Regions from separate parts of the Geobacillus sp. CX412 genome, predicted to be linked through region 1. Evidence: a T-box and tRNA genes for the amino acid it is inferred to sense, from the RefSeq annotation. Region 1 holds a T-box; the other holds one or more tRNA genes.

Region 1 (5,143 bases):
AGTTGGTTTCATGGTGACGCAAATCGATGAGAAAGGATTTATCCGCTTTCAAACGTTGGGAGGCTGGTGGGGACAAGTGATGCTGGCTCAACGCGTGACGATTTTAACGAAAAAAGGCGAAATTACAGGTGTGATTGGCTCGAAGCCGCCGCATATTTTGCCTCCGGAAGCGCGAAAAAAACCGGTTGAAATCAAAGATATGTTCATCGACATCGGAGCGACAAGCCGTGAAGAAGCAATGGAATGGGGCGTTCGCCCGGGTGATTCGATCGTTCCATATTTTGAATTTACCGTGTTGAATAATGAAAAAATGCTGCTTGCGAAAGCATGGGACAACCGCATCGGCTGTGCGGTTGCGATCGAGGTGTTAAAACAACTGAAAGATACGGGTCATCCAAACGTCGTGTACGGTGTTGGAACGGTGCAAGAAGAAGTTGGTTTGCGCGGAGCGAGAACAGCGGCTCATTCCATTCAGCCGGATATCGCTTTTGCTGTGGACGTCGGCATTGCCGGCGATACGCCAGGGGTTTCAGAAAAAGAAGCGATGGGCAAGCTTGGGGCAGGACCGCACATCGTCTTATACGACGCAACAATGGTATCGCATCGCGGTTTGCGCGAATTTGTGATCGATGTCGCTGAAGAACTCAACATTCCGTATCATTTTGATGCAATGCCAGGCGGCGGCACCGACGCCGGCGCAATCCATTTGACGGCAAGCGGAGTTCCATCGCTGACGATTGCGATTCCAACGCGCTACATCCATTCTCATGCTGCGATTTTGCACCGCGATGACTATGAAAATACCGTGAAGCTGCTTGTCGAAGTCATCAAGCGTTTAGATGCGGAAAAAGTTAAACAAATTACATTCGAATGATCAGCGAAGAAAAGCCGGCAAATCAATGTCGGCTTTTCTTTTTAGCGAAGGGATTACAGAAGTGAAAGATAGAGATGCGGGAATGAAAAAACATATATTAGCATAACAAACTTAGGGGGAAGAGAAATTGGTTTCTGTGAATGTATGGAATGCGGATGCATATGATGAAAAGTTATCGTTTGTGTCTGAGTTAGGGATGGCGTATGGATTGCGGATTATAAACGGATTCGAATGATAGCGGTGAAGGAGAAAAGGGAAGCGAAAAAACTTCCCTTTTATGCATGTTGTTTGACTGCTTGTTCCAGTGTTGTAAGCATTTCCTCTTTTTGCTGCTCGCTCGAATGTTTCCAAATCTCTTCAAAGAGGACGCCGAGCCCCGGCAAATATTTTTCCTCTCCACGCTGAATCGCATCAACAATCGTATCTTCCAATTGCTCCTTCGTGTTATTGGCGATATTTTGTATAACCGCATGGCGCAAGTTTAAATCCATTCCATTCACCCCTCTATATATAGTACAAGCTTATTTTTAACGGGAATTTTTCTGAATATGTATGAGAAATGCAAAAATGAAAACAAATTGTTTGTTGATTTGATTTGTTTGGTGTTTGATCGCTGTAATTTTTGCTATAATGAAAAATACGATTTTACATGGAGGAGAGAGAAACATGGAAAAAGCAACATTTGCCGGAGGCTGTTTTTGGTGCATGGTCACTCCATTTGAAGAACTCGATGGAATATACGGCATTGTTTCCGGCTATACGGGCGGACATGTCGAAAACCCGACATATGAACAAGTGAAAACGGGAACGACAGGGCATTACGAAGCGGTGCAGATTACATTTGATCCAAACGTTTTTCCATACGAACGATTGCTTGAACTGTATTGGTGCCAAATTGATCCGACCGATGACGGCGGACAGTTTCATGACCGCGGCCCGCAATATCGGACAGCGATCTTTTACCATAATGAAGAGCAGCGGCAAAAAGCGGAAGCATCAAAACGGGCGCTTGAGGAAAGCGGGAAGTTTTCCAAGCCGATCGTCACGAAAATTTTGCCGGCAACAAAGTTTTATCCGGCCGAGGAATATCACCAAAACTACCATAAGAAAAACCCAAAGCATTATAAAGAAGACCGCGCCGCATCAGGACGCGATGAGTTTATTGCCAAGCATTGGGGCGTAAAGGGGAAGTGAACGTTGAAACGAATCCAGTCCACCAAAAATCCGCAAGTGAAAGAATGGAAAAAACTGCTCACGAAAAAAGGCCGGGAAAAAATGGGGTTATTTCTAATTGAAGGTTTTCATTTAGTCGAAGAAGCGCTAAAGAGCCATGCGCCTCTTGTTGAACTGATTGTTGACGAAAAAAAGGAGATTCCTCCAAGCTGGAATGCGGGTCACCTTCCTGTAACGATCGTGACAGAAGAAGTGATGAAAGCGATCAGTGATACGGAAACGCCGCAAGGCATCGCGGCCGTATGCGAACAGTTTTCCTATGGCGATATAGACTGGACGCAGGCGAATGTGCTTCTGATTGACGCCGTACAAGACCCGGGCAACATCGGCACAATGATCCGCACCGCCGATGCGGCTGGAATCGATGCCGTTATTCTTGGCGAAGGATGCGCTGACTTGTATAATCCGAAAGTCATCCGCGCTACCCAAGGTTCGCTTTTTCATCTGCCGATTATTCGCGGAAATCTCCGTGAATGGATCGAGCGTCTGCGCGAAAAAAATGTCGCGATTTACGGAACAGCGCTGGAAAATGGGGAAGATTATCGTCATATCAAACCGGCGCGTCCGTTTGCCTTGCTTGTCGGCAATGAAGGAAGCGGGGTTCATAAGAAATTGCTGCAAATGACGACGAAAAATTTATACATTCCGATTTATGGACAGGCCGAGTCGTTAAATGTTGCCGTCGCTGCCGGGATTTTGCTTTATCATTTACGGGACGCAAAAGCATAGGCTGTTTTCATATAGATTGTGTGTGTTGCGCGATGTTCGCCGTTTGCTTATAATATAATACAGCATTATTTATCTGAACATATGGGATATAAAGATAATATAAAAATAGGGAAATATAGAAAACAACGATGAAAGAGAAGAGTAGCTTGCCACTCGCCATCCAGGGAGAAAACGCCGTAGACTGGGAGCGTTTTTATGGTAGAAGCAAGTGAATTCACCTCTGGAGTTGACACCGGGACCATTCCGCGCTTGCGGAATGTAAAGGTGTTCCGGCCTATGCCGTTATCACAATGAAGCGAACAGTGCCTTTTTGCGCTGTTAACAAGGGTGGTACCGCGAGTGCACTCGTCCCTTATGGTAAGGGGCGAGTTTTTTTATAGAACATACTAGTGTGGATTTCACGTAAAGATATTCGAAAAGTGTTGCTTCATGAGCATCAATCATGGGCAGTAGAAGAAGCATTCGTTTATTTGATTGAAGAAAAGGAGGAGTTTTCTTATGAAAGAACGGTTGCAGCAGCTTCAACAGGAAGCGCTCGAAAAAATTGAACAAGCCAGTGACTTGAAAGCACTCAATGAGGTGCGCGTCGCTTATCTTGGCAAGAAAGGCCCGATTACCGAAGTGCTCCGCGGCATGGGGTCATTATCGCCAGAAGAGCGTCCGGTAATAGGCGCGCTTGCCAACGAAGTGCGCCAGGCGATTCAAAGCGCGTTAGAAGCAAAGCAAGCAAAGCTCGAACAAGAGGAAGTCGAGAAAAAATTAGCAGCGGAAGCGATTGATGTCACGCTTCCAGGCCGTCCGGTTAAAAGAGGAAATCATCATCCGCTCACGCGCGTCATTGAAGAAATCGAAGACTTATTCATCGGCATGGGCTATACGATTGCCGAAGGACCAGAAGTCGAGAAAGACTACTACAATTTTGAAGCGTTGAACTTGCCAAAAGGCCACCCGGCGCGCGATATGCAAGATTCGTTCTATATTACCGAAGAAATTTTGCTTCGTACTCATACGTCACCGGTGCAGGCGCGCACGATGGAAAAACATCAAGGGCGCGGTCCGGTGAAAATCATCTGCCCGGGAAAAGTGTACCGCCGCGACAATGATGACGCGACTCACTCGCATCAATTTACGCAAATCGAAGGGCTTGTTGTCGATGAAAACATTCGCATGAGCGACCTGAAAGGAACGCTGCGCGAGTTTGCACGCAAAATGTTTGGCGAAGGCCGCGAAATCCGCTTCCGTCCAAGCTTTTTCCCATTCACCGAGCCGTCAGTCGAAGTCGATGTATCCTGTTTCCATTGCGGCGGACATGGCTGCAGCGTATGTAAAAGGACAGGATGGATTGAAATTTTAGGCGCCGGCATGGTCCATCCAAACGTATTAGAAATGGCCGGATTTGATTCGAAAAAATATACTGGTTTCGCGTTTGGCATGGGACCAGAGCGCATCGCGATGCTCAAATACGGCATTGATGACATCCGCCATTTCTATCAAAATGACATTCGTTTCTTACAACAATTCCATCGTGTGTAAAAGGGAGGTTTGACCGATGTTTGTTTCTTATAAATGGCTGCAAGAATATGTAGACCTTACGGGAATAACAGCAAAAGAACTAGCCGACCTCATCACCAAAAGCGGCATTGAAGTCGAAAGTGTGGAAGTATTGAATAAAGGGGCAAAAGGCGTTGTCGTTGGACATGTGCTTGAGCGCGAACAACATCCAAATGCCGATAAATTGAGCAAATGTCTCGTCGATATCGGAGAAGGCGAGCCGGTGCAAATTATTTGCGGCGCCCCGAATGTTGCCAAAGGGCAAAAAGTAGCGGTTGCGAAAGTCGGTGCGGTTTTGCCAGGCAATTTGAAAATTAAACGGGCAAAACTGCGCGGAGAAGAATCAAACGGCATGATTTGTTCCTTGCAAGAGCTCGGTGTTGAATCAAAATTAGTTCCGAAAGAGTACGCTGATGGCATTTTCGTCTTTCCAAGCGACGCACCGGTTGGCGCCGATGCATTGGAATTATTAAATTTAGACGATGAAGTGTTAGAACTTGGACTTACGCCAAACCGCGCCGATTGCTTAAGCATGATTGGCGTCGCATATGAAGTGGCGGCGATTTTAGGGAGAGACGTGAAACTTCCAACCATTGAGCTTCAAGAAAATAACGAAAATGTCCATGATTATATTTCTGTGCGCGTCGATGCGCCCCAAGACAATCCATTATATGCAGGACGCATTGTGAAAAACGTGAAAATCGGCCCGTCGCCGCTTTGGATGCAAACGCGCCTGATGGCGGCAGGAATCCGTCC
Region 2 (5,143 bases), 1.2 Mb from region 1:
GGATAAAAGCTACCCCGGGGATAACAGGCTGATCTCCCCCAAGAGTCCACATCGACGGGGAGGTTTGGCACCTCGATGTCGGCTCATCGCATCCTGGGGCTGTAGTCGGTCCCAAGGGTTGGGCTGTTCGCCCATTAAAGCGGTACGCGAGCTGGGTTCAGAACGTCGTGAGACAGTTCGGTCCCTATCCGTCGCGGGCGCAGGAAATTTGAGAGGAGCTGTCCTTAGTACGAGAGGACCGGGATGGACGCACCGCTGGTGTACCAGTTGTCCCGCCAGGGGCACCGCTGGGTAGCTATGTGCGGAAGGGATAAGCGCTGAAAGCATCTAAGCGTGAAGCCCCCCTCAAGATGAGATTTCCCATCGCGTCAAGCGAGTAAGATCCCTCGAAGATGACGAGGTCGATAGGTCCGAGGTGGAAGCGTGGCGACACGTGGAGCTGACGGATACTAATCGATCGAGGACTTAACCAAGCGGAAAAGCGTAGGCGAGCGCTTAGCGCCAAAAGGAAAATGTTCTTCCGACGAGACATGCTTGCATGTCGACGGAGGAAGGTTATTTTCCGCAAGGCGCTGCGAGCCGGAGCTAGACAAAGTGAAAAGCGGAGGACGCTAGGAGCTAGACAACGGAAAAGCATAGGCCGCCTATGCAAAACGGCTTCTTCCAAACAGACGGTTATCTAGTTTTGAAGGAATGAATTACCCATCTTGACAAGACTATCTATTTATATATAATAAAACTTGTCCATTACTTGCCTAGTGACAATAGCGGAGAGGAAACACCCGTTCCCATCCCGAACACGGAAGTTAAGCTCTCCAGCGCCGATGGTAGTTGGGGCCAGCGCCCCTGCAAGAGTAGGTCGTCGCTAGGCAATTCATACGGAGGATTAGCTCAGCTGGGAGAGCACTTGCCTTACAAGCAAGGGTCGGCGGTTCGATCCCGTCATCCTCCACCATGATAATATATATGAAGTGTGATTTTCCTTACATTCATGCCGGCTTAGCTCAATTGGTAGAGACGAGCCTAAGCTTCCGTGAATTCACTGCGAGTTGTCCCGACGCATATCACTTCGCTGAATAAGTGAGAAGAGGAAGGGACACAAAAAATTAAACGTATATGTCAATACTTCTTTCTTATGCCGGCTTAGCTCAATTGGTAGAGCAACTGACTTGTAATCAGTAGGTTGCGGGTTCAAGTCCTGCAGCCGGCACTGTAATAGTATGAGCCATTAGCTCAGTAGGGGAGCAACAAGCCTAAGCTCCTATGAATCCGCTACGAGTTGCCTCGACGAATCCTGCTTCTTTGAATTCACTAGTAGAGGAAGAGGCAACGAGAAACAACGAGTGTCTTTATTTACCACACGAGCCATTAGCTCAGTAGGTAGAGCATCTGACTTTTAATCAGAGGGTCGGAGGTTCGAATCCTCCATGGCTCACTTTTGCGGGTGTGGCGGAATTGGCAGACGCACCAGACTTAGGATCTGGCGCCTTACGGCGTGGGGGTTCAAGTCCCTCCACCCGCATCTTATAAGCGTGCGGAAGTAGTTCAGTGGTAGAACACCACCTTGCCAAGGTGGGGGTCGCGGGTTCGAACCCCGTCTTCCGCTCCATTAATGCCGCCGGGGTGGCGGAATTGGCAGACGCACAGGACTTAAAATCCTGGGGTAGGTAACTACCGTGCCGGTTCGAGTCCGGCCCTCGGCATATGCGCTCGTAGCTCAATTGGATAGAGCATCTGACTACGGATCAGAAGGTTAGGGGTTCGAATCCTCTCGAGCGCGTTAATCTTTTAATGAATATGTAGGAAGCGGGAAGTAGCTCAGCTTGGTAGAGCACATGGTTTGGGACCATGGGGTCGCAGGTTCGAATCCTGTCTTCCCGATTTAGAAAATATGGGGCCTTAGCTCAGCTGGGAGAGCGCCTGCTTTGCACGCAGGAGGTCATCGGTTCGATCCCGATAGGCTCCACCAGTAATAATAAAGAATTTGGCGGCGTAGCTCAGCTGGCTAGAGCGTACGGTTCATACCCGTGAGGTCGGGGGTTCGATCCCCTCCGCCGCCATTGAAATGGACCTTTAGCTCAGCTGGTTAGAGCAGACGGCTCATAACCGTCCGGTCGTAGGTTCGAATCCTACAAGGTCCACCATGTTCTTTAATATGATGGAGGAGTACCCAAGTCTGGCTGAAGGGGTCGGTCTTGAAAACCGAGAGGCGCCGCAAGGCGCGCGGGGGTTCGAATCCCTCCTCCTCCGCCATACATCGTTACTCGTTACTATAGTATATCGCCGCGGGGTGGAGCAGTCCGGTAGCTCGTCGGGCTCATAACCCGAAGGTCGCAGGTTCAAATCCTGCCCCCGCAACCAATATTGGTCCCGTAGTGTAGTGGTTAACATGCCTGCCTGTCACGCAGGAGATCGCGGGTTCGAGTCCCGTCGGGACCGCCACAATGAACTAAGTATATGGATCGGTAACGATGAATGATACTTCCATGAATATGCTGCGAGTTGTCCTGACGCATCTAACATTGCTGAATAATCTAGAAGAGGAAAGGACAAGACAACACAGAATATTAAGATAATAAAATGGCTCGGTAGCTCAGTCGGTAGAGCAAAGGACTGAAAATCCTTGTGTCGGCGGTTCGATTCCGTCCCGAGCCACCACTCACTCTTAAGTTTTTCTGTCTGATGTGCCGGCTTAGCTCAATTGGGGAGCAACGAGCCTAAGCTTCCATGAACTCGCTCCGAGTTGCCTCGACGCATCCAGCATCTTTGAGTTCGCTAGTAGAGGAAGAGGCAATGAAAATAATTTAGACAAATTTCATATGCCGGCTTAGCTCAATTGGTAGAGCAACTGACTTGTAATCAGTAGGTTGCGGGTTCAAGTCCTGCAGCCGGCATCAGATTGTGGCGACTATGGCGAAGTGGTTAACGCACCAGATTGTGGCTCTGGCATGCGTGGGTTCGATTCCCACTAGTCGCCCCATGTTATGCGGGTGTAGTTTAGTGGTAAAACCTCAGCCTTCCAAGCTGATGTCGTGGGTTCGATTCCCATCACCCGCTTCTTGGGCCTATAGCTCAGCTGGTTAGAGCGCACGCCTGATAAGCGTGAGGTCGGTGGTTCAAGTCCACTTAGGCCCACCATATTGCATATTATCTGATAGTGAGTTAAACTAATATTAGACTTGCTTTATTCCGCAATAGCTCAGCGACAAGCACTACATCGATGAGTTCACTGCGAGTTGCCTCGACGCATCCATCATCTTTGAGTTTGCTAGCAGAGGAAGAGGCAACGAAAACCAAATGAAAACTAGAAGGTTTGTATCTTTTGTCCCGACGCATCTTGCTTCTGTGAATTAGCTAGAAGAGGAAGGGATAAAGATAATTTCGTATATGATTAATGCCATTCTCTTTATTCCGCAATAGCTCAGCGGTAGAGCAACCGGCTGTTAACCGGTAGGTCGTAGGTTCGAATCCTACTTGCGGAGCCATACGGAGAAGTACCCAAGTGGCTGAAGGGGACGGTTTGCTAAACCGTTAGGTCGCAATTTTGCGGCGCGCGGGTTCAAATCCCGCCTTCTCCGCCATTCAATGTGGCCCGTTGGTCAAGTGGTTAAGACACCGCCCTTTCACGGCGGTAACACGGGTTCGAATCCCGTACGGGTCATAAAAGCACCAGTTACGCTGGTGCTTTTGTTCTTTCCATAAAACGAAATTTGTCGAATTTTTTCGTTTTATAGTTGCAATCTAATACATCCTCTGTTATAATCAATACCGTTAACTTAATGTTGTTCATGATAAATGCGGTTTTGTATTCGGAGAATGTATACGCGGGTGTAGTTTAGTGGTAAAACCTCAGCCACGAGCAATACATCATCGAATTTGCTTCGAGTTGATTGCGGGTTGCCTCGATGCATCCATCATCTTTGAGTTTGCTAGCAGAGGAAGAGGCATGACAACTGCGCGTTGTATACAGATTTAAAGAATAAAAAATAATATGCGGGTGTAGTTTAGTGGTAAAACCTCAGCCTTCCAAGCTGATGTCGTGGGTTCGATTCCCATCACCCGCTCCATCGCAAATAATGGTTATGGGGACAACGCAGTGTTTCGTTTCTTCAAAGAACGAGGCATTGCGTTTTTTATTTTTTATGTAATTTTTTACACAAGTTGAAAGACAGCATCACCTCCATGAATTTGCAAGAACATCTTTTGCATGGACTGCAACAGTTTTTCACATTGTTCTTGTTTCATAGATGGCAGTAAATAAACAATTTGAACGGCGTTTTTCGTTTCTTTTGTAACAGCTGTTCGTTGGGAATCAACAATCGGACTGCCAAATGGCCCGTGAACATCCTTTGATACGAGCTTATGAGAAAAGTTGACAGTGCGCCCGTTGATAGCGATATACTCGTCTTGGTCTGTTCCAATATCAATGGTAATCGGTCCTTCCAATTTATCTAAATCATAAATGCCAATTGGAATTTTATAATAAAGTGAAAAGAAATTGTTCACGTCGGCTGCGGAGTGGATAGTTGGGATAAAGTTTTTCTTTTGAATACGTCGATATAAGCTTTCCGACGAAGGACGATATCTGCTCGGGTCTGTTCCGATCGTTTTAAATGCCCTGCGCCATTCCGCCAGTTCAGGAATATCTGCAATCGCTGTTTCCTGCAAATCAAAGTAAATGGATTCTTGAAATAATTGGAGTCTTCCTTTTAACATTTGCGGAGAATCATCAACAACGATATGATTATAAAGTATAATCCCTACTTTAAATTGAGGTATCATTTGTTTTATTGTTTCCGCGACAACTACGTCCATCTGCTTTCACCTCGAAATTTTTTCTTTATTGTAACATAGATTCCGAATTTTAGCGAAAGGAGGGATAACGATGGATGTGGCGGCTCTAAAACAAGAGATTATTGAATATAGCAAAACGATTGGTATTGATAAAATTGGATTTGCTAGTGCTGATCCGTTTGTCGAGTTAAAAGAGCGGCTTCGTCGCCAACAAGAGTTAGGATATCAATCAGGATTCGAAGAGCCGGATATTGAAAAGAGAACCAATCCTTCCCTGCTTTTGCCAGAAGCAAAGTCTATTATTGCGATTGCCTTAGCATATCCGTCCAAAATGAAAAATGCTCCGCGT

The links. A T-box is a leader RNA that pairs with one kind of tRNA and senses whether it is charged. The one in region 1 lies ahead of pheS (phenylalanine--tRNA ligase subunit alpha), so its partner is inferred to be a tRNA-Phe.
Region 2: it has a tRNA-Phe gene. The T-box ahead of pheS (phenylalanine--tRNA ligase subunit alpha) is inferred to sense a tRNA for this amino acid. The anticodon was not compared.

Annotation. Positions count from the first base shown of each region.
Region 1 covers NZ_CP103461.1:684,617-689,759, forward strand. The annotation lists gene NXM86_RS03535 (M42 family metallopeptidase) at 1-874, shown strand, start outside; gene sspI (small acid-soluble spore protein SspI) at 1,150-1,365, opposite strand; gene msrA (peptide-methionine (S)-S-oxide reductase MsrA) at 1,541-2,068, shown strand; gene NXM86_RS03550 (TrmH family RNA methyltransferase) at 2,072-2,836, shown strand; T-box leader at 2,956-3,192, shown strand; gene pheS (phenylalanine--tRNA ligase subunit alpha) at 3,335-4,369, shown strand; partial or broken gene pheT (phenylalanine--tRNA ligase subunit beta) at 4,386-5,143, shown strand, end outside.
Region 2 covers NZ_CP103461.1:2,960,573-2,965,715, reverse strand. The annotation lists rRNA gene NXM86_RS15565 (23S ribosomal RNA) at 1-473, shown strand, start outside; rRNA gene rrf (5S ribosomal RNA) at 755-871, shown strand; tRNA gene NXM86_RS15555 (tRNA-Val) at 881-955, shown strand; tRNA gene NXM86_RS15550 (tRNA-Thr) at 1,138-1,210, shown strand; tRNA gene NXM86_RS15545 (tRNA-Lys) at 1,363-1,435, shown strand; tRNA gene NXM86_RS15540 (tRNA-Leu) at 1,441-1,522, shown strand; tRNA gene NXM86_RS15535 (tRNA-Gly) at 1,535-1,609, shown strand; tRNA gene NXM86_RS15530 (tRNA-Leu) at 1,618-1,703, shown strand; tRNA gene NXM86_RS15525 (tRNA-Arg) at 1,707-1,780, shown strand; tRNA gene NXM86_RS15520 (tRNA-Pro) at 1,808-1,881, shown strand; tRNA gene NXM86_RS15515 (tRNA-Ala) at 1,894-1,969, shown strand; tRNA gene NXM86_RS15510 (tRNA-Met) at 1,987-2,060, shown strand; tRNA gene NXM86_RS15505 (tRNA-Ile) at 2,068-2,144, shown strand; tRNA gene NXM86_RS15500 (tRNA-Ser) at 2,161-2,253, shown strand; tRNA gene NXM86_RS15495 (tRNA-Met) at 2,285-2,361, shown strand; tRNA gene NXM86_RS15490 (tRNA-Asp) at 2,367-2,442, shown strand; tRNA gene NXM86_RS15485 (tRNA-Phe) at 2,583-2,658, shown strand; tRNA gene NXM86_RS15480 (tRNA-Thr) at 2,822-2,894, shown strand; tRNA gene NXM86_RS15475 (tRNA-His) at 2,905-2,980, shown strand; tRNA gene NXM86_RS15470 (tRNA-Gly) at 2,987-3,057, shown strand; tRNA gene NXM86_RS15465 (tRNA-Ile) at 3,062-3,138, shown strand; tRNA gene NXM86_RS15460 (tRNA-Asn) at 3,411-3,485, shown strand; tRNA gene NXM86_RS15455 (tRNA-Ser) at 3,489-3,581, shown strand; tRNA gene NXM86_RS15450 (tRNA-Glu) at 3,590-3,661, shown strand; tRNA gene NXM86_RS15445 (tRNA-Gly) at 3,994-4,067, shown strand; gene NXM86_RS15440 (B3/B4 domain-containing protein) at 4,153-4,815, opposite strand; gene queG (tRNA epoxyqueuosine(34) reductase QueG) at 4,886-5,143, shown strand, end outside.